3 regions of the Mycobacterium shigaense genome follow, and region 3 is predicted to be linked to each of the others. Evidence: predicted binding sites of a transcription regulator. Region 3 holds the regulator's gene; each other region holds the start of a gene.

Region 1 (6,266 bases), 790 kb from region 3:
CCACGACACCGGGAATCGACCCGAGCTGCTCGCGCAGCTGGGCGGCCGCCCGCTCGAGCACGGGGATGGCCGCGGCCGCGGCGTCGTTTTGGTGATGCGTGCCGTCGGGGGCCGTCAGTTCGAAGCCGTGGCTGCCCGCATACCAGATGCCGGGCAGGCCGATGCGCGTGCGCACGTCGGCGAGGTCGCGCCCGGATAGCACGGCGACCGGACACCGCGCGGCCAACTCCTGCAACGCCTCGCCGGCGCCGGCGACCAGCCGAGCCGCGTCGGGGTCGTTGACGATGTCGGACAGGGTCCCGTCGAAGTCGAAGAACACCGCGGGTGACTCGACGGTCAGGTCGCCGCTGAGAGCCTGCAATGCGTCGGGCAGCTGCGACATCCGCCGGTCCCCGGTTCGCACGCCGACGTCGCGCACGTCGGCGACCACCGTGTCCGCGCCGCGCAGGGCGTCGGGATCCCCGACCCCGATGACCAACGCGAATCCGCCGTTGCGCCCGGCCGCCACGCCCGCCGCGTCGTCGGCGACGACCACGGTGCGTCCCGCGCGCGTGCCCAGCCGCTCAACGGCCTGGCGAAGGCCCGCGGGGTTCGACGCGAACGTGGCGGCGCCGACGCCGATCTGCCGCAGTTGCCGGACCAACGCGGCCGCGGCATCCCCTACATGGTCTCCGAACAGCACCGCGTCATGGCGGCGTGGGTCGATGGTCGGCGGCTCCAACTCGGGCACGACCCACCTTCTCACGGGCGGCGACGCCACCGCGGGCCGGGCGCTTGCGCCGCCGTGTGGTGAACAGCAGCACGGAGTCGTCGCTGAGTGCCACTAGCCGTGCCATCTCCCGTTTGATGCCGGCGGCGAGCAGTGCGAGTTCGGGTGCGGCGTCGTAGTCGGCGGTCATCCCGAAAATCAGTTCGTCGCCGTAGCTCAGTACCGAGACACCGCGGGACAGTTCGGCGGCCGTGGGTGGAATCGGCAGCAGGCGTTGGACGGTCTTACCCATCAGCCCCAGCCGGTGCCGCGGGCCGGGCTCGTTGGTGGCCAATGTGACGATGCCGGGTTGCGGGAGCCGGCGCTTGATCAGCTCAACCGCCTTGGCGCACAACACCACTGGAGGAAGGCTGGTGGCCAGGTCCGCGATGGAGACGCTGGGCGCAATGTCCTGCCGGGGCCGGTTCAGTTTGCTGTGCACGCTGCGCAGTCGCGCAACCGGATCGTCGTGTTCCACCGGCAGGTAGGGCAGCATGCCCGAGCCGCGATCGTCGGTGTTCTCCAGCACGCGCAGCGACTGCGCGTGGGGCTGTTCGCCATGGTGCAGCAACACGTTCCGGAAGCCCTCGGTGATCGCGGCCAGCGCGACGTCGTTGGGGGTCACGCCGAACTTGTCGCACACGTGCTCGACGGCGGTGCGAGAAATCCGCACGGTTTGATAGCGCCGCATGGTCGCCGTCGTCCCGAGCGTGGACGTCAGCGCCGCGGGCCACACCGCTGCCGTCACCGTGTTGGTGAGGGCGCCGGCGACGGCCGAGGCCCGCCACAGGGTGTCGACCCAGCCTCGCTGTGGGGTGTCCTCCGGTGAAACATCCTTGCCGGCAACGCGATTGGCGAAAGCCTCGCTGTCGGCATCGTCGCAGAGCCGGGTGAGTAGCTGGGCTGCGGACGTGCCGTCGGCGAGATGGTGGTGAATCTTCATCAAGATCGCCCACTGTTTGCCCTTCAGGCCTTCGATGACCCAGCACTCCCACAGCGGGCGATTTCTCGCCAGGGGCCGCTCCAGCGCGTGGGCGATGGCCCGAGACAGGTCGGCCTCATCGCCCGGACGCAGTGCCGCGATGCGGCGCACGTGGTGGGCGACGTCGAATTCCGGATCTTCGGTCCACTGTCGGTCGCCGTTGAAGGCGTTGAACCGCAGTATCTGAGTGCACCGCGGTATTGACCGGATGCGTTCCGCCAGAATCCTTTTCAGTTGCTCGAAGTCGGGCACCGCGCCGTCGACGACGGCGACGGCACCGATCGCCATTCTCGCTTGCCGATCCGTGTTCGCGGTGCGTAAACCCGTATCCCGCGACGCGTTCAGCCGTGCCATCCTTCGTCCCCACCCGGTTGAGCCCTATGCCAGTATCCGTTGCGGAGTCCCGTGGGCGGTAGGCCCAGGGCGTTAAGAACCTGTTTAGAAGTTGAAAACCTCTTTAACAACTTCTTGAGCACCGCGGCTAATCGAACATCTATTCGATAGACTCCGGGTGTGGGTTTCAGCAATGAGCCGCGGAGTTGGGCGGAAATGGAGCGGCTGCTCGACAGCAAGCCGCGGCACGCCGGCACGCCGGTTCGGGCGGAACTCCCGGAAGAGGCCCCCTGGTCGCGCAAGCGGGAGGTGTACGAACCACCGGCCGGGCGGCGGGAGCGCTCGTCCGTCGCGTATGCCGAGTTGCACGCGCATTCGGCGTACAGCTTTCTCGACGGAGCCAGCACGCCGGAGGAGCTGGTCGAGGAGGCCGCCCGGCTGGATCTGCGGGCCCTGGCGCTGACCGACCACAACGGTCTGTACGGGGCGGTGCGGTTCGCCGAGGCGGCCGCGGAACTCGACGTGCGCACCGTGTTCGGCGCCGAGCTGTCGCTGGGATCGACCGCGCGCACCGAGGCGCCGGATCCACCCGGGCCGCATCTGCTGGTGCTGGCTCGCGGCCCGGAAGGGTATCGGCGGCTGTCGCGGCAGCTGGCCGCGGCGCATCTGGCCGGCGGCGAGAAGGGCAAGCCGCGCTTCGACTTCAACGCGCTCACCGAGGCCGGGGGCGGCCACTGGCACATCCTGACCGGCTGTCGCAAAGGCCATGTACGTCAAGCGCTTTCCGCCGAAGGTCCCGACGCGGCGCAGCGGGCGCTGGCCGATCTGGTGGATCGGTTCGGGGCGCACCGGGTCAGCATCGAGCTGACCCAGCATGGCCATCCGCTCGACGACGAACGCAACGCCGTGCTGGCCGCGCTCGCGCCGCGGTTCGGGGTCGGCGTCGTCGCCACCACCGGGGCGCACTTCGCGGGGCCGTCGCGGCGCCGGCTGGCCATGGCGATGGGCGCGATCCGGGCGCGGCAGTCGCTGGATGCAGCCGCGAGATGGCTGGCCCCGCTGGGCGGCTCGCACCTGCGCTCCGGCGACGAGATGGCCCGGCTGTTCGCGTGGTGCCCCGATGCGGTGAGCGCCGCGGCCGACCTCGGTGAGCAGTGCGCGTTCGGGCTGGCGCTGATCGCGCCGCAGCTGCCGCCGTTCGACGTGCCCGCCGGGCACACCGAGGACAGCTGGTTGCGGCAGCTGACGATGACGGGGGCGCGGGACCGCTACGGACTTCCCGAGAGCGCGCCGCGCGCCTACGCCCAGATCGAGCATGAGCTGAAAGTCATCGCACACTTGAGCTTTCCGGGCTACTTCCTGGTGGTTCACGATATCGCCCGGTTCTGCCGGGACAACAACATCCTGTGCCAGGGCAGGGGATCGGCGGCCAACTCCGCGGTCTGCTACGCCCTCGGGGTCACCGCCGTGGACCCGGTGGCCAACGAGCTGCTGTTCGAGCGCTTCTTGTCGCCGGCTCGCGACGGGCCGCCCGACATCGACATGGACATCGAATCGGACCAGCGCGAAAAGGTCATCCAGTACGTCTACGACAAATACGGCCGCGACCACGCCGCCCAGGTCGCCAACGTCATCACCTACCGGGGAAAGATCGCGGTGCGCGACATGGCCCGCGCCCTGGGCTTCTCGCAGGGCCAGCAGGACGCGTGGAGCAAGCAGATCAGCCACTGGAGCGGGTTGGCGGACTCACCCGATGTCGACGGCATTCCCGAGCCGGTGATCGACCTGGCGACCCAGATCCGGAACCTACCGCGACACATGGGAATTCATTCCGGCGGCATGGTGATCTGCGACCGCCCGATCGCCGATGTGTGCCCAGTGGAATGGGCGCGCATGGACAACCGCAGCGTCCTGCAGTGGGACAAAGACGACTGCGCGGCAATCGGTCTGGTGAAGTTCGATCTGCTCGGGCTGGGCATGCTCAGCGCGCTGCACTATGCGATCGACCTGGTGGCCGAACACAAGGGCATCCAGGTGGACCTGGCCAAACTCGACCTGTCCGAACCGGCGGTGTACGAGATGCTGCAGCGCGCCGATTCCGTCGGCGTGTTCCAGGTGGAGTCCCGCGCCCAGATGGCGACCCTGCCCAGGCTCAAGCCCCGGGTGTTCTACGACCTGGTGGTGGAGGTCGCGCTGATCCGGCCGGGGCCCATCCAGGGCGGGTCGGTGCATCCCTACATCCGGCGGCGCAACGGCGTCGACCCGGTCGTCTACGATCACCCATCCATGGCATCGGCATTGCGAAAGACATTGGGGGTACCGCTTTTTCAGGAGCAGCTGATGCAGCTCGCGGTGGACTGCGCCGGCTTTTCGGCCGCGGAGGCCGACCAGCTGCGGCGCGCCATGGGATCCAAGCGCTCGACAATGAGGATGCGACAGTTGCGCGGCCGGTTCTACGACGGCATGCGCGAACTGCACGGCGCCCCCGACGACGTGATCGACCGGACCTACGAAAAGCTGGAAGCCTTCGCCAACTTCGGCTTTCCCGAAAGCCACGCGCTGAGCTTCGCGTCGCTGGTCTTCTACTCGTCCTGGTTCAAGCTGCACCACCCGGCAGCGTTCTGTGCGGCGCTGCTGCGCGCCCAGCCGATGGGCTTCTACTCGCCCCAGTCGCTGGTGGCCGACGCCCGCCGGCACGGCGTGAGGGTGCACGGCCCGGACGTCAACGCCAGCCTGGCGCACGCCACGCTGGAAAATGCCGGCACCGAGGTCCGGCTGGGGCTCGGCGCCGTCCGCCACATCGGCGACGACCTCGCCGCGCGACTCATCGACGAACGAAAGACGAACGCCCCCTTTGCTTCTCTGCTTGACCTGACGACCCGGTTGCAGCTGTCTGTGCCGCAGACCGAGGCGCTGGCGACGGCCGGGGCGCTGGGCTGCTTCGGCATGTCGCGGCGCGAGGCGCTGTGGACGGCGGGGGCAGCGGCCACCCAGCGTCCCGACCGGCTACCCGGTGTGGGGTCCTCGTCGCATATCCCGGAGCTGCCGGGGATGAGCGAGCTGGAGCTGGCTGCCGCTGACGTGTGGGCCACCGGCATCTCCCCGGACAGCTATCCCACCCAGTTTCTGCGGGCCGACCTGGATGCGTTGGGCGTGGTGCCCGCCGGCGCGCTGGGCTCGGTGCCCGACGGCGACCGGGTGCTGATCGCCGGCGCGGTGACGCATCGGCAGCGACCCGGCACGGCGCAGGGGGTGACGTTCATCAACCTCGAGGACGAGACCGGCATGGTCAACGTGCTCTGCACGCCGGGGGTGTGGGCACGACACCGCAAGCTGGCCAACACCGCGCCGGCGCTGCTGATCCGCGGGCAGCTGCAAAACGCCAGCGGCGCGATCACCGTCGTCGCCGAACGGTTGGGCCGCATTTCGCTGTCCGTCGGCTCGAAGTCCCGCGACTTTCGCTGACTGCCCGCAAGGAGCCCATTGCCGGACAATTCGATATGGCCGTTGCCCGCCGCGTCGTAAACTAATCGAACCCAAAGTTTCAAGGGAGTCGAGATGGCATTCCGGCTTACTCGCCGCGGCGGCGCGATATTGGGTTGTGCTGCGGCGCTTGTTCTTTCTCCCGCGACTGCCAGCGCCGATCTGCCCGACCCGCACCAGCCGGACATGACCAAGGGCTTCTGTCCGGGTGGTCGATGGGGCTACGGCAATTTGGCCGTGTGCGACGGCGAAAAGTATCCGGATGGGTCGTTTTGGCATCAGTGGATGAAAACCTGGATCGTCGGCCCGCAGTTCTACTACGACTGCGTCGGTGGCGATGAACCTCTGCCCGGCCCGCCACCGCCCGGTGGCTGTGGCGGGGCGATTCCGCCCGGTCCGCCGCCGGACTGAGCTATCGGCGGCACACAACTAGCCCCCGGGCGTGGTCCAGACTCGGGTCGGAATGATCGCCAAACGCGTGCTGAACGCGTCCATCGAGATGCCCTCGGTCGCTTCGAGTTCCTTGGCCGCCTCGCCATACTTCGCCCAATAGCGTTCGTCGTCCTTGCAATTCACGTCGGTGGCATCGACCGTCGCGGTTCCCCCGATGACGATGATGCCGCCGCCGTTGCCGTCGGAATCCAAATTCAGACTCACCCGGGGATGCCCCTTGATGTGCGCGACCTTGCCGGCCTGCGGCATGGAGTACACCGTCAGCCT
Region 2 (6,266 bases), 120 kb from region 3:
AGGGCGGCGGCGAGCGCGGTCAGCGCCGTCACCAGCTGCCTGGTCGATACCACGCGTCGCAGCAAGAACATCGCCACGACGGCCGCGGCGACCAGGTTGATGATGCCGGTGGCTGCCGCGCCGCGGATCATCCCCAGCTGCGGCAGCAGAATGAACGGCCACACCAGCCCGCCGACCAGCGCGCCCAGGTAGTCGGCCGCGTTGAGGTTGGCCAGCGTCCGGCCGGCATCGGTGGCCCCCGCCGTGCGCCCCTGTTGCAGCAGCGTCATCAGCAGCGGCACCTCGGCGCCGACCAGCCCGCCGATCACGGCGGTGCTGATCGCCAGCACCCAGGTCGACCCGTCGACGAACGCGAACACGACATACAGTGCCGCCGCGGACAGTCCGCCGATGATGCCTAGCAGCGCCTCGATTGCAATGAAAGTTATTGCCGCATAACGCAATAACGGCTTGACTAGCAGTGCGCCCGCGCCCAGTGCCGCGATGTAGCCCGCGACGATCAGCGAGGTGGCGACGATGCCGCCGCCGTTGAGGCTCGCCGACAGCGTCAGCAGTGCCAACTCGTACACGATGCCGCACGCCGCACACGCCGCGACGGCCGCCAGCAACACGGCCCGCCAGCGTGCCGACGTTTGCGTCGGCCGGACCCCCTGTGGCGCCGGCGAGTCGACCGATGTCATGACACCGCGGCGGCCGTCACAAACCCCACCGCCAGCAGCATCACGGCCACCGCGAACGACCCGGGATGCAGCGCCGGGTCGTCGACGTGCTCGTGGAAGTTGCCCGGAATCAGCACGTGAACCGCCAGCAGCGCGACGGCCAACAGGGCCACACCCATCAGGCCGTAGACCGCCACGCCCAACAGCCCCTGGCCCAGCTGGCTATACGAGTTGGCGATCGCGCTGACGATAACGACGGTGAGCGAGACGTACATCGCGCACGCAACGACCACGGCGTTCGGGCGGCGATCGAGGAAAACCAGTTGGCGCAGCTTGCCGGGGGTCAACAGGTCTACCATGTAGAACCCGATCAGCAGGACCCCCATGCCGACAACGAAATACAGGATCGTCGCGACGACGCCTTTGAGGACTGGGTTGACGTCGACGTTTCCGATCTCGAAGGCAAGGTACACAGCTATCTCCTTTGCGGTTGCCGCCCGATAGGCATTACTTGGTCCCCCCGGGACCGCCGGGGGTTCCGCCGGAGCCGCTTGACGGGGAGCCGGGGCCGAACCCGGGGCCGAGGAAGATGAACGACCCGTGGTTGTATCCGGCGCTCAAGGTTTCGACCCGGATGGTGCAGGGGCGGTTGCCGTCCGGGCCGACGATCACGATGTTGTTGCTGTACCGCAGGTACTCATTATTGTCGTTGTCGGCGCGTGCGTCGGGCGCCTGATAGTCGGCGAGGGAGTCGGCCACCTCGTCGGGGGTGTCGCTGCACACGTACCGCGTTCCGTTGGCGTCGCGGGCATACTCCTTGTAGTTGCTCGCGATGTAGGACGCAATGTCCTTGTTGAGCAACATGATTCCGAAGACCAACGACGCGATCCCGGCGAGCGCCAGGCCACCGGAGAGAATGAGCAAGCCGTTGCGGCTCATGCGGTTCCAGCGGCTCACGGGTGCCACCGGCTCGCCGTGTGCACCACCACGCCGCCGGATGCCGCCGGGTACAGGTGCCAGGTCTGCCAGCGCCAGCCGGTGCCGTCGGGCTCGGCGGCCAGCACGGTCAGGGCGGCGTCATCGCCGGGAAACGTACCGCCCAGCCAGCCGGTCGCGGTGCTGCACTCGTCCCGAAGCCGTTGCGCGAGTTGGCGAAACACCTCCTCGTCGTGCATGACCGTGCTGGATTCGATGCGGTAGCCTGGGGCGTCCGCATGCTCCGGAAGCGGGCCGCCGTGCTTGCGGGCGGTGCATGACACCTGTTCGGAGAAGCGACCCGCGGCGTGTTCGACCGTGACGACGTGTGAGGCGCCCAGCACCCCGAGCCGCAGCGCACCGCCGCCGGGATGCTCCAGCAGGTAGCTGGCCAGCGGTGGGGGCGCCGGAGCATTGAGCGCCAGCCCGAGTCGTGTTCCGGATACGTCCGCCGGAGCCACGGCGAGTCGATGGAGCGGCACCGGGTGGTCCTAGGGGGCTGACGGTGGAGGAGCGGGGTAGACGGTGAGCTCGCCGGGCAGCACGGGCTTGCCCGTCGATATCTCCCACGGCATGTCGGGGGCCCAGCGCTCGAACGACAACAGTGCCGACTCGTCGGCGTTGGTGCAGTCCAGGAATTCCATCTCGCCGCCGGGGGGCAGCCCGGTCGTGCCCTCGCTGGTGTAGGAGGACCGGCCCCGCTCGGATTCGTGGAAGGTCACGCCGTCCACCACGTACCGGTCGCCGGGCTGCAGCGTGAGGTCTTTGCGGGTCACCCACAGCGCCAGCTTGAGGCGCCCGTCGTCGTCCTCGACGCTGAACCACAGCGGCTGATCGCCGCCTTCCAGCAGGTGCTCCCACCAGACGAACGGGCCCTCGCGATACGTCACCGAACCGCGGACGACGTAGTCGATGCCGCCGTGGCTGACGATCGCGCCCGGACCCAGTTGCCGCGGCCCGAACTGCGGCATGGCGTTGAAGGTCAGCGGATCGGACCGGCCGCCGGGCTGGGCCGATTTCTTGGGCCGCCGCAAAGCGATGACGAGCACCACGATGGACGCGACGAACAGCACCGCGGCGAGTACCACCAGCAGTGTTCCCACGCCGTCCCTTTCCGTGCCCCGTCGCGAGAGCGAATTTTGGAACTCAAGTTAACAGCTTTTGCGCAGGGCGGGCCAGATACGCGCGCGGGCCAAGAAACCGGGCCCCGCGCGTGTCCTGCCGGCAGCGGTCGGTCCCGACCGCTACCCTATCGAACAGCTGTTCGGTGGATGAGGCTTGGGAAGAAGCGGGAGCGGGCAATGCGCGTGATGGGCGTCGATCCCGGGCTGACCCGGTGCGGGCTGTCGCTGGTCGAGACCGGGCGCGGCCGCAGCGTGGTCGCGCTGGACGTCGACGTGGTGCGTACCCCGTCGGATGCGCCGCTGCCCATGCGGCTGCTGGCCATCAGCGACGCGGTCGAGCACTGGCTGGACACCCACCGGCCGGACGTCGTGGCCATCGAGCGGGTGTTCTCCCAGCACAACGTGTCGACGGTGATGGGCACCGCGCAGGCCGGCGGCGTGATCGCGCTGGCGGCTGCCCGGCGCGCGGTCGAGGTGCACTTCCACACGCCCAGCGAGGTCAAGGCAGCCGTCACCGGCAACGGCACCGCTGACAAGGCTCAGGTCACCGCGATGATCACCAGAATCCTTGCGCTGCAATCCAAACCGACGCCGGCCGACGCCGCCGACGCGCTGGCGCTGGCCATCTGCCACTGCTGGCGCGCGCCGATGCTGGCCCGGATGGCCGCCGCCGAGGCGCTGGCCGCTAAGCAACGCGACGCCTACGCGGCCAAGCTGAAGAGCGCAAAGGTCAAGGCCGCCCGATGATCTCGTCGATACGCGGTGAAGTCCTCGAAGTGGCACTCGACCACGCGGTGATCGAGGCCGGCGGCGTCGGCTACCACGTCAACGCCACCCCCTCGACGCTGGCCACGTTGCGCCACGGCAGTGAAGCCCGGCTGGTCACCGCGATGATCGTGCGCGAGGATTCCCAGACGCTGTACGGATTTCCGGACCGCGACACCCGTGACCTGTTCTTGACGCTGCTCTCGGTGTCCGGCGTCGGGCCGCGGCTGGCCATGGCGACCCTGGCCGTGCACGACGCCGACTCGTTGCGCCAGGCGCTGGCCGACGGCGACGTCGTCGCGCTGACCCGGGTGCCCGGGATCGGCAAGCGCAGCGCCGAACGTATGGTGCTGGAGTTGCGCGACAAGATCTATGCCACCGGCACGTCCGCCCCGGCCCCGGCCGGCGCGAGCGCCAACGGCCACGCGGTGCGAGGCCCGGTGGTCGAGGCCCTGGTGGGTCTGGGCTTCGCAGCGAAGCAGGCCGAGGACGCTACCGACAGTGTGCTGGCCGCCAGCCGCGAAAAGGGTGAGCAGCCGACGACTTCCGGCGCGCTGCGCGCCGCCCTGTCGATACTGGGCAAGGCGAAATGAGCGACTACGACGATCCCGACGACTACGCGGATCGCGACCTGCGCGAAGTTTCTGGGGCCCTGACCGTCGGCGAGGGCGATGTCGACGTCAGCCTGCGGCCCCGCTCACTGGGGGAGTTCATCGGCCAGGCCCGGGTGCGCGAGCAGTTGCAGTTGGTCATCGAGGGAGCCAAAAATCGCGGCGGCACACCGGATCACATCCTGTTGTCGGGACCGCCGGGGCTGGGCAAGACGTCGCTGGCGATGATCATCGCCGCCGAGCTGGGTTCCTCGCTGCGCGTGACGTCGGGGCCCGCGCTCGAGCGCGCCGGCGATCTGGCCGCGATGCTGTCCAACCTGGTCGAGCACGACGTGCTGTTCATCGATGAGATCCATCGCATCGCCCGGCCTGCCGAGGAGATGCTCTACCTCGCGATGGAGGACTTCCGGGTCGACGTGGTGGTGGGCAAAGGCCCTGGGGCGACGTCGATTCCGCTGGACGTCGCACCGTTCACCCTGGTCGGTGCGACCACCCGGTCGGGTGCGCTGACGGGACCGCTGCGTGACCGGTTCGGCTTCACCGCGCACATGGATTTCTACGAGCCGTCCGAACTCGAGCGGGTGCTGAGCCGGTCGGCCGGCATCCTCGGCATCGAGCTGGGCGCCGATGCCGGCGCCGAGATCGCCCGGCGCTCGCGCGGGACGCCCCGCATCGCCAACCGCCTGTTGCGCCGCGTGCGTGACTTCGCCGAGGTGCGGGCCGACGGTGTGATCACCCGGGACGTCGCCAAGGCGGCGCTGGCGGTCTACGACGTCGACGAGTTCGGCCTGGACCGGCTGGACCGGGCGGTGCTCTCGGCGCTGACCCGCAGCTTCGGCGGCGGCCCGGTCGGGGTTTCGACGCTGGCCGTCGCGGTCGGGGAGGAGGCTGCCACCGTCGAGGAAGTGTGCGAGCCGTTCCTAGTGCGTGCCGGCATGGTCGCCCGGACCCCGCGCGGCCGGGTGGCCACCGCGCTGGCCTGGACACACTTGGGCCTGGTTCCACCGGCCGGGGTCACCGGGCTGAGCCAGCCGGGGCTATTCGAATAGCGACGATCGCGAGCGCGGCGTTGCCGGGCGAAGCGGTCGTCACCGTCAGAGAAGAGGCGCAATGATCATCGCCGGGTTGGTGTTCGCCGCGTTGGCGGCGCTGCTGCACGTCTACATCTTCGTGATGGAGTCGTTGACCTGGACGTCGCCGCGCACTCGCGCGACGTTCGGCACCACGCCCGAGGAGGCCGAGACCACCCGGCTGCTGGCCTTCAACCAGGGCTTCTACAACCTGTTCCTCGCGATCGCCAGCGGAATCGGCGTCGCAGCGATCGGAACCGGACACCGGCTCGTCGGGGCCACCCTCGTCTTCGCCGGAGTCGGGTCGATGGCCGCCGCCGCGGTCGTCCTGCTGCTGTCGGCGCCGGACAAGGCGCGGGCGGCGATCACGCAGGGCACCTTCCCGTTGATCGCCCTCGTGCTGCTGAGCCTGAGCCTGTACTCGTAACACCTGACTCACCGGTATCACTGGTAACAGGCTCCTTGGCTGGTCAGGTTATATCCGGGTGGGGCAGGGGTACCCACGCGATGCTGAAGTAGCCCGGCATCGACCAAGGAGACGTGATGAAACGTGCAGAGGACTACCGCGCCGGCGGACTCAGGATGCCGCGGTCGCGAGGTGCGATCAGCGGATTGATTTTGATCGTGCTGGGTGCGTGGGGGGCGCTGATCCCGTTTGTCGGGCCACGCTTCAACTTCGCCTACACACCCGACCAGGACTGGGCCTGGAGCACCGCCCGGGGCTGGCTCGAAGTCGCGCCCGGCGCCGCCGCCCTACTGGGCGGCCTGCTGCTCATCCTGTCCGGCAACCGCATCACCGCCGTGTTGGGCGGCTGGCTCGGCGTCCTGGCCGGTGCCGGGTTCGTCGTCGGCACCGAGGTCGCCCCGCTGCTGGGCATCGGTTCGGTCGGCGACCCGATCGCGGCCACCGACCGCAAGCGGGCCGCGCTGGAGGTGTCCTACTTCTCCGGCCTGGGCGCGTTGATCGTCTTCGTGGCCGGCGTCGCCCTGGCACGCACGGCGGTCCGGCTGGCGCGCGACGTGCCGCCGGGGGAACCGGTGGCAGCTGCCCCGGCCGCGGCC
Region 3 (6,266 bases):
CTCAAAAGGGTCCAGGCCCTTCCTGCTGACCGACACCGTCGGCTTCGTGCGCCACCTGCCGACGCAGCTCGTCGAGGCGTTCCGCTCCACGCTGGAGGAGGTCGTCGACGCCGACCTGCTGGTGCACGTCGTCGACGGGTCGGACGTCAACCCGCTGGCTCAGATCAACGCGGTCCGGCAGGTGATCTCCGAGGTCCAGGCGGACCACCACTCCGCTCCGCCGCCCGAACTGCTGGTCGTCAACAAGATCGACAAGGCCGGCGATCTCGCGCTAGCCAAGTTGCGCCACGCGCTTCCCGGGGCACTCTTCGTCTCGGCGCACACCGGTGAGGGCATCGACGCGTTGCGGCGGCGGATCGACGAGCTCGCCGTCGCGGCCGACACGGCCGTGGACGTCCTGATTCCGTATGACCGGGGAGATCTGGTGGCCCGGGTGCACGCTGACGGGCGTGTCCAGTCCGAGGAGCACGACGCGGTGGGCACCCGGCTGCGCGCCCGCGTCCCCGTGGCGCTGGCCGCCAGCCTGCGGGACTTCGCCGCCCGCTGATCCGGGGGCCCGGCGGGTGCACCGGGGCCGGCCCCACTGCCGACCAACCGTCTGGTTGGTATATCTTGGGCGACAGCATCCCGAGCCGCCGGAGGTCATTCCATGAGCAGTGCCGTCAAGTTCCAGCGCACTCTTTTCGAACCAGAGCACGAGCTGTTTCGGGAGTCCTACCGGGCGTTCCTGGATCGCCACGTCGCGCCTCACCAAGAGGAATGGGACAAGGCGAAGATCGTCGACCGCGGCGTGTGGCTGGAGGCCGGCAAACAAGGCTTCCTGGGCATGGCGGTGCCCGAGGAATACGGCGGCGGCGGCAATCCGGACTTCCGGTACAACACGATCGTCAGCGAGGAAACTGCGCGGGGTCGCTACAACGGCATCGGATTCGGGCTGCACAACGACATCGTGGCGCCCTACCTGCTGTCACTGGCGACCGAGGAGCAGAAGCAGCGCTGGCTGCCGAAATTCTGCAGCGGGGAACTGATCACCGCCATCGCGATGACCGAGCCGGGCACGGGCAGCGACCTGCAGGGCATCAAGACCCGGGCGGTCAAGCAGGGTGACCATTACGTGCTCAACGGGGCAAAGACGTTCATCACCAACGGGATCAACTCCGATCTGGTGATCGTGGTCGCCCAGACCGATCCGGACAAAGGCGCTCAAGGGTTTTCGCTACTCGTCGTCGAACGAGGCATGCCGGGATTCGAGCGCGGCCGTCATCTCGAAAAGATCGGGCTCGACGCGCAGGACACCGCTGAATTGTCCTTCACCGACGTCCACGTGCCGGCCGAGAACCTGCTCGGCGAGGAGGGACAGGGATTCATCTACCTGATGCGCAATCTGCCCCAGGAACGCATCAACATCGCCATCATGGCCGCCGCGTCCATGGAGAGCGTACTGGAGCTGACGCTGCAGTACACCAAGGAGCGCAAGGCCTTTGGCAAGCCGATCGGCAGTTTCCAGAACAGCCGTTTCCTCCTGGCCGAGTTGGCGACCGAGGCCACCGTGGTGCGCATCATGGTCGACAATTTCATCGGCCTGCACCTCGAGGGCAAACTTTCGGCCGAGCAGGCTGCCATGGCCAAGTGGTATTCCACCGAAAAGCAGGTCCACCTGATCGACCGTTGCCTGCAGCTGCATGGCGGCTACGGCTACATGCGTGAATACCCCGTTGCGCGTGCATATCTGGACGCCCGCGTGCAGACGATCTACGGCGGCACCACCGAAATCATGAAAGAGATCATCGGCCGCAGCCTCGGCGTCTAGCCAATTTCGCTGCCGCGCAACGACCGCGGGGTCGGGGCCGACTACCGGTCGGCAGTCCCGCGGGATGCCCCGATCGAAGTGTCGATTCCCCGGATCGGCTGGGCCGTCGGGTAGATTCCCGAACAATGATGGCCTCGCGCACCGACCTCACACGTGCTTCGCGCACGCGGATTGCGCGATCTGACGTCACGACGCCGCGGTTTTCGGCGTCGACGAGGTCGGTGACAGCGGTCGGACTATGGCCGGCCGCGCGGTAATCCGGGCCGGAAGCGCCCGGTCGCGAGATGGGCGTGGTTTTGCATCAATTCGACATCAGCGGGGTATCCGTTTTCGTAACATTTGCTATTTGACTTCGTATTCTTTGCTGGCTATAGGAAAGTTATGTGAGCCCGCGACTACACGAAGTCGAGTGAAGTTGATAATCCGGGGTGGGGTGCGAAACCGCTCGCAGGGTCTGCAGGCGATGAGCATGGCCAACGAAACAGGCATATCCGTCGGCTGGGAGGCTGGGTGAACGGGCAGATAGGCCAACTGTGCAAGCTCTTTGGGCGTGCGCTGGTCAGCGTGACGGCGGCTGCCGTGGCTGCCGCATTGCTGGCACCTGCTGCTGTGGCGTCTCCGATCGGCGACGCGGAGGCGGCCATGATGGCCGAGTGGACCAAGGCCGGTGGCGACACCTCACCGCTGGGTCCCCGCAAGGGCGACGTGTACCCCGCCGGGGACGGCTTCGAGCTGAACTTCGACGGCGGCAAGATGTTCTACACCACGGCCACCGGGGCAAGATACATTTACGGGCCGATTCTGGACAAATACGAGATGCTGGGCGGCCCCGTGGGCAGCGATCTGGGCTTCCCGACCATCAACGAAGTCCCCGGGCTGGCCGGGCCCGACAGCCGGGTGGCGACCTTTTCGGCCAGTGACAAGCCGGTGATCTTCTGGACGCCCGACCACGGTGCGTTCGTGGTGCGCGGCGCCCTGAACGCGGCTTGGGACAAACTCGGCAGCTCGGGCGGCGTGCTCGGTGTCCCGGTCGGCGACGAGACCTACGACGGCGAGATCTCCTCGCAGAAGTTCACCGGCGGTCAGATCTCCTGGAACCGCAAATCCAAGGAATTCACCACCGAACCGTCGGCGCTGGCCGATCAGCTCAAGGGCCTGCAGGTCGCGATCGATCCGGCCGCGGCCATCAACATGGCGTGGCGCGCGGCCGGCGGCACCGGCGGCCCGCTGGGCGCCAAGCAGGGCGGTCAGTACCCGATCGGCGGCGACGGGATTGCCCAGAACTTCGCCGGCGGCAAGGTGTTCTTCACCCCGGCCACCGGGGCGAACGCCGTCGAGACGAACATCCTGGCCAAGTACGAGTCGTTGGGCGGCCCCGTCGGCAGCGACCTGGGGTTCCCCACCGCCAACGAGGCCGACGGCGGCCTCGGGCCGTCCAGCCGGATTGCCACGTTCTCCGCGGCCGACAAGCCGGTGATCTTCTGGACCTCCGACCACGGCGCGTTCGTCGTGCGCGGCGCGCTGAAAACCGCGTGGGACAAGCTGCGCGGCGCCGGCGGCACACTCGGCGCCCCGGTGAGCGATCAGTCCGTGGACGGCGACGTGGTCTCGCAGAAGTTCACCGGCGGCAAGATCTCGTGGAACCGGGCGAAGAACACGTTCTCCACGGACCCGGCGAACCTGGCGCCGTTGTTGTCCGGCCTGCAGGTGACGGGCCAGAATCAGCCGAGTGGGACCGCGCCGCTGCCGTCCCACGCCAAGGACTGGCTGACCTGGCGCTGGTGGTACCTGCTGGCCATCGTTCCGCTGCTGGTCTTGATCGCCTTGTCGGTGTTCCTGGCGGTGCGCGCCAGGCGCCGCCGTTCCCGCCGGCAGCCCGAGCCCTACCTGCTCGAGAGCGAGCTGGACGCGTCCGGCTACGACGAGACGGGCGAACCTCGCTGGGGCCCCGACTACACCGAAGGCGCGACCGAGGACTACCGATTCGGTGAGTCGCCGGAGGACGCGCGTGTGGCCGGCGCGCCGCACGGCCACTGGCCACACGCGGCCTATGAGGCCGGCGACGACAAAGAGGTTTGGGGCGCTGGGGAATACGTCGACGAGGAACGTGCCGAGCAGCACGATCCCGACGCGGTCGACACCGATTCCATCCCCGTCGTCTCGGCGGCGGAGCTCGCGGCCGCCGGCTACGCCGATGCCGGCCCGGACGACGCTTATCCGGACGACGCTTATCCGGACGACGCTTATCCGGACGACGCTTATCCGGACGACTCCTACGCGGAGGGCGGCTACCCCGACGACGCCTCCGAGGCCGTGTACGCCGGGGCCTTCGGTCCCGACGACGGCTACGAGGAGTTCGCGGGACCCGGCGCGGAGCCGGCCCAGGCCGTCACCGCCGACACTGACGCCGACTTCCCTGACCTGGCCGTGCCGCATACTCCGCCGGATGTCGCGGCCGCGGGTGCCGCCGCCGGCGTGGCCGCCGCGCCTGCCGCACCGAGATCCGGGCGGCACGCGGCCGCGGACGTCGATGAGGACGATCTGGATTTCGTTCCGACCGGCGGCTTTGTGGCGCTAACGCCGGCCGGGCGCCCGACGATCCACCTGCCCATGGACGATCCGTATCAGATGCCCGACGGCTATCCCATCAAGGCCAGCCCCCGCTTCGGGCTGTACTACACCCCCGACAGCGAGTTGTACCACGACACGCTGGCCGAGATCTGGCTGTCCAGCGAGGAAGCCGCCGTCGCGAACGGCTTCGTCAGGGCCGACTGACGGCCACCGAGCGTCGGGCGGCTACACCTTGCGAATCACGGTGACGACCTTGCCCAGCACGGTCGCGTCATTTCCGGGAATGGGGTCGAACGCCGGGTTGTGCGGCATCAGCCACACCTGACCTCCGGCGCGTTTGAAGGTTTTGACGGTCGCCTCACCGTCGAGCATGGCCGCGACGATGTCGCCGTTGTCGGCGACATTCTGCTGCCGCACGACCACCCAGTCGCCGTCGCAGATCGCGGCCTCGACCATCGAGTCGCCGACCACCTTAAGCAGGAACAGCGTGCCCTCGCCGACCAATTCACGCGGCAGCGGGAAGACGTCCTCGACGGCCTCTTCGGCGAGGATCGGTCCGCCGGCCGCGATGCGCCCGAGCACGGGAACGAAGGTGGGTTCGGGTAGGGCGTCGGACCCCGCGACCTCGGTCACGGGTGCCGCCCCGGTGTCGTCGGCGCCGCGAACATCGACGGCGCGGGGACGGTTCGGGTCGCGGCGCAGATAGCCCTTGCGTTCCAGGGTGCGCAGCTGGTGTGCCACCGAGGAAGTGGACGTCAGGCCGACGGCATCGCCGATCTCCCGGATGCTGGGCGGGTAGCCGCGGGTTGTCACCGACTCGCGGATGACGTTGAGGATGGTGCGTTGCCGCTCGGTAAGCGATGGATCCACGGAGTGCAGCCGGCCGTCGGGGCCGGCCGAGGTGTCGTTGCTGTCGCTCATGGCACTGAATGTAGCGGGGCAGCACCGTAGAATCAAACATGTGTTCGACTAGCGTGTCGTCGCAGCACAGCGGGGCCTAAAGACCCTATGACGGGCGAATCACACGTGTGTAACTTTTTTTCGGATCGGGTATCCGCGCCGCATGACGGCCCTGACATTCCCGCCAGTTTTGTCGGTGGTGCGGTCTAGCGTTTGGCGTGTGCGACACGCTTCGCTCAAATGTTCGGATATCGAACACACGAGCGATACAGTCGAACACACGAGCGAGTACTACCGACCGGAGGAACGCACATGACACTCATCCACACCGTCTCGTCGCGTACCAGCGATGTCCGGCGTCCGAGCAACACCCTCGCTCAAGGGACCCGTTACGACCGCGAGCGCGTCGTGCGGGCCCGCCGGCCGGTTGCGGCGCGCCCGGCTGACCTGCGGATGCGCTACCACGGCACCGGCGTCGCCAGGTCGACGGCACCGCACCGTCGCGGTCGTCCGGCCTCGCTGATGACCACGCTCGGGCTGGCCTTGCTGGCCGGAGTCATCACCGTCTGGCTGGGCCTGATCGCCAACCTTGGCGAGATGGCCAACGGCGTCTCCGGGAACTCTGCCACCGCCGCCGTGCCGGACAGGCTCGCTGTCGTGCGGGTCGAGCCGGGCGAGTCCTTGCAGGACGTGGCGCACCGGGTGGCGCCTGACGCACCGGCTCGCCAGGTCGCCCAGCGCATCCGCGAACTCAACGACTTGAACTCGCCGGCGTTGTCGGCGGGCCAGACGCTGATCGCCCCGGTCGGCTGACGAAGCCGCGACGGCGCGCGAAAACCGCTCTACGCCAAGGCGCTTCGGGCCCCGGGGCGGCCGGTGCAGCCACGTCGTGGCCGTGTTGGCCTGCCGGGGGACCGCACAGGTACGCTCGTGGTGTTCCGCGAGGTGTCAGCACGGCAAAGGAGCAGTCATGCACTGTCCGTTC

The links. The regulator LexA, encoded in region 3, represses DNA repair genes until DNA is damaged. The targets are predictions, from matches to a motif close to CGAACANNTGTTCG.
Region 1: the regulator LexA is predicted to act here: its motif matches at 2,217-2,230, upstream of MSG_RS05225 (error-prone DNA polymerase).
Region 2: the regulator LexA is predicted to act here: its motif matches at 2,888-2,901, upstream of ruvC (crossover junction endodeoxyribonuclease RuvC).

What each region holds. Positions count from the first base shown of each region.
Region 1 is NZ_AP018164.1:1,103,942-1,110,207, forward strand. It holds gene otsB (trehalose-phosphatase) at 1-745, opposite strand, end outside; gene MSG_RS05220 (wax ester/triacylglycerol synthase domain-containing protein) at 687-2,084, opposite strand; gene MSG_RS05225 (error-prone DNA polymerase) at 2,244-5,528, shown strand; gene MSG_RS05230 (hypothetical protein) at 5,622-5,957, shown strand; gene MSG_RS05235 (TIGR03667 family PPOX class F420-dependent oxidoreductase) at 5,976-6,266, opposite strand, start outside.
Region 2 is NZ_AP018164.1:2,022,339-2,028,604, forward strand. It holds gene MSG_RS09635 (polyamine aminopropyltransferase) at 1-680, opposite strand, end outside; gene MSG_RS09640 (DUF350 domain-containing protein) at 677-1,132, opposite strand; gene MSG_RS09645 (DUF4247 domain-containing protein) at 1,167-1,598, opposite strand; gene MSG_RS09650 (DUF2617 family protein) at 1,613-2,116, opposite strand; gene MSG_RS09655 (DUF4178 domain-containing protein) at 2,126-2,737, opposite strand; gene ruvC (crossover junction endodeoxyribonuclease RuvC) at 2,936-3,505, shown strand; gene ruvA (Holliday junction branch migration protein RuvA) at 3,502-4,116, shown strand; gene ruvB (Holliday junction branch migration DNA helicase RuvB) at 4,113-5,183, shown strand; gene MSG_RS09675 (DUF1304 domain-containing protein) at 5,245-5,631, shown strand; gene MSG_RS09680 (hypothetical protein) at 5,748-6,266, shown strand, end outside.
Region 3 is NZ_AP018164.1:1,898,555-1,904,820, forward strand. It holds gene hflX (GTPase HflX) at 1-547, shown strand, start outside; gene MSG_RS08935 (acyl-CoA dehydrogenase family protein) at 650-1,810, shown strand; gene MSG_RS08940 (LGFP repeat-containing protein) at 2,342-4,585, shown strand; gene lexA (transcriptional repressor LexA) at 4,607-5,302, opposite strand; gene MSG_RS08950 (LysM peptidoglycan-binding domain-containing protein) at 5,594-6,094, shown strand; gene nrdR (transcriptional regulator NrdR) at 6,252-6,266, shown strand, end outside.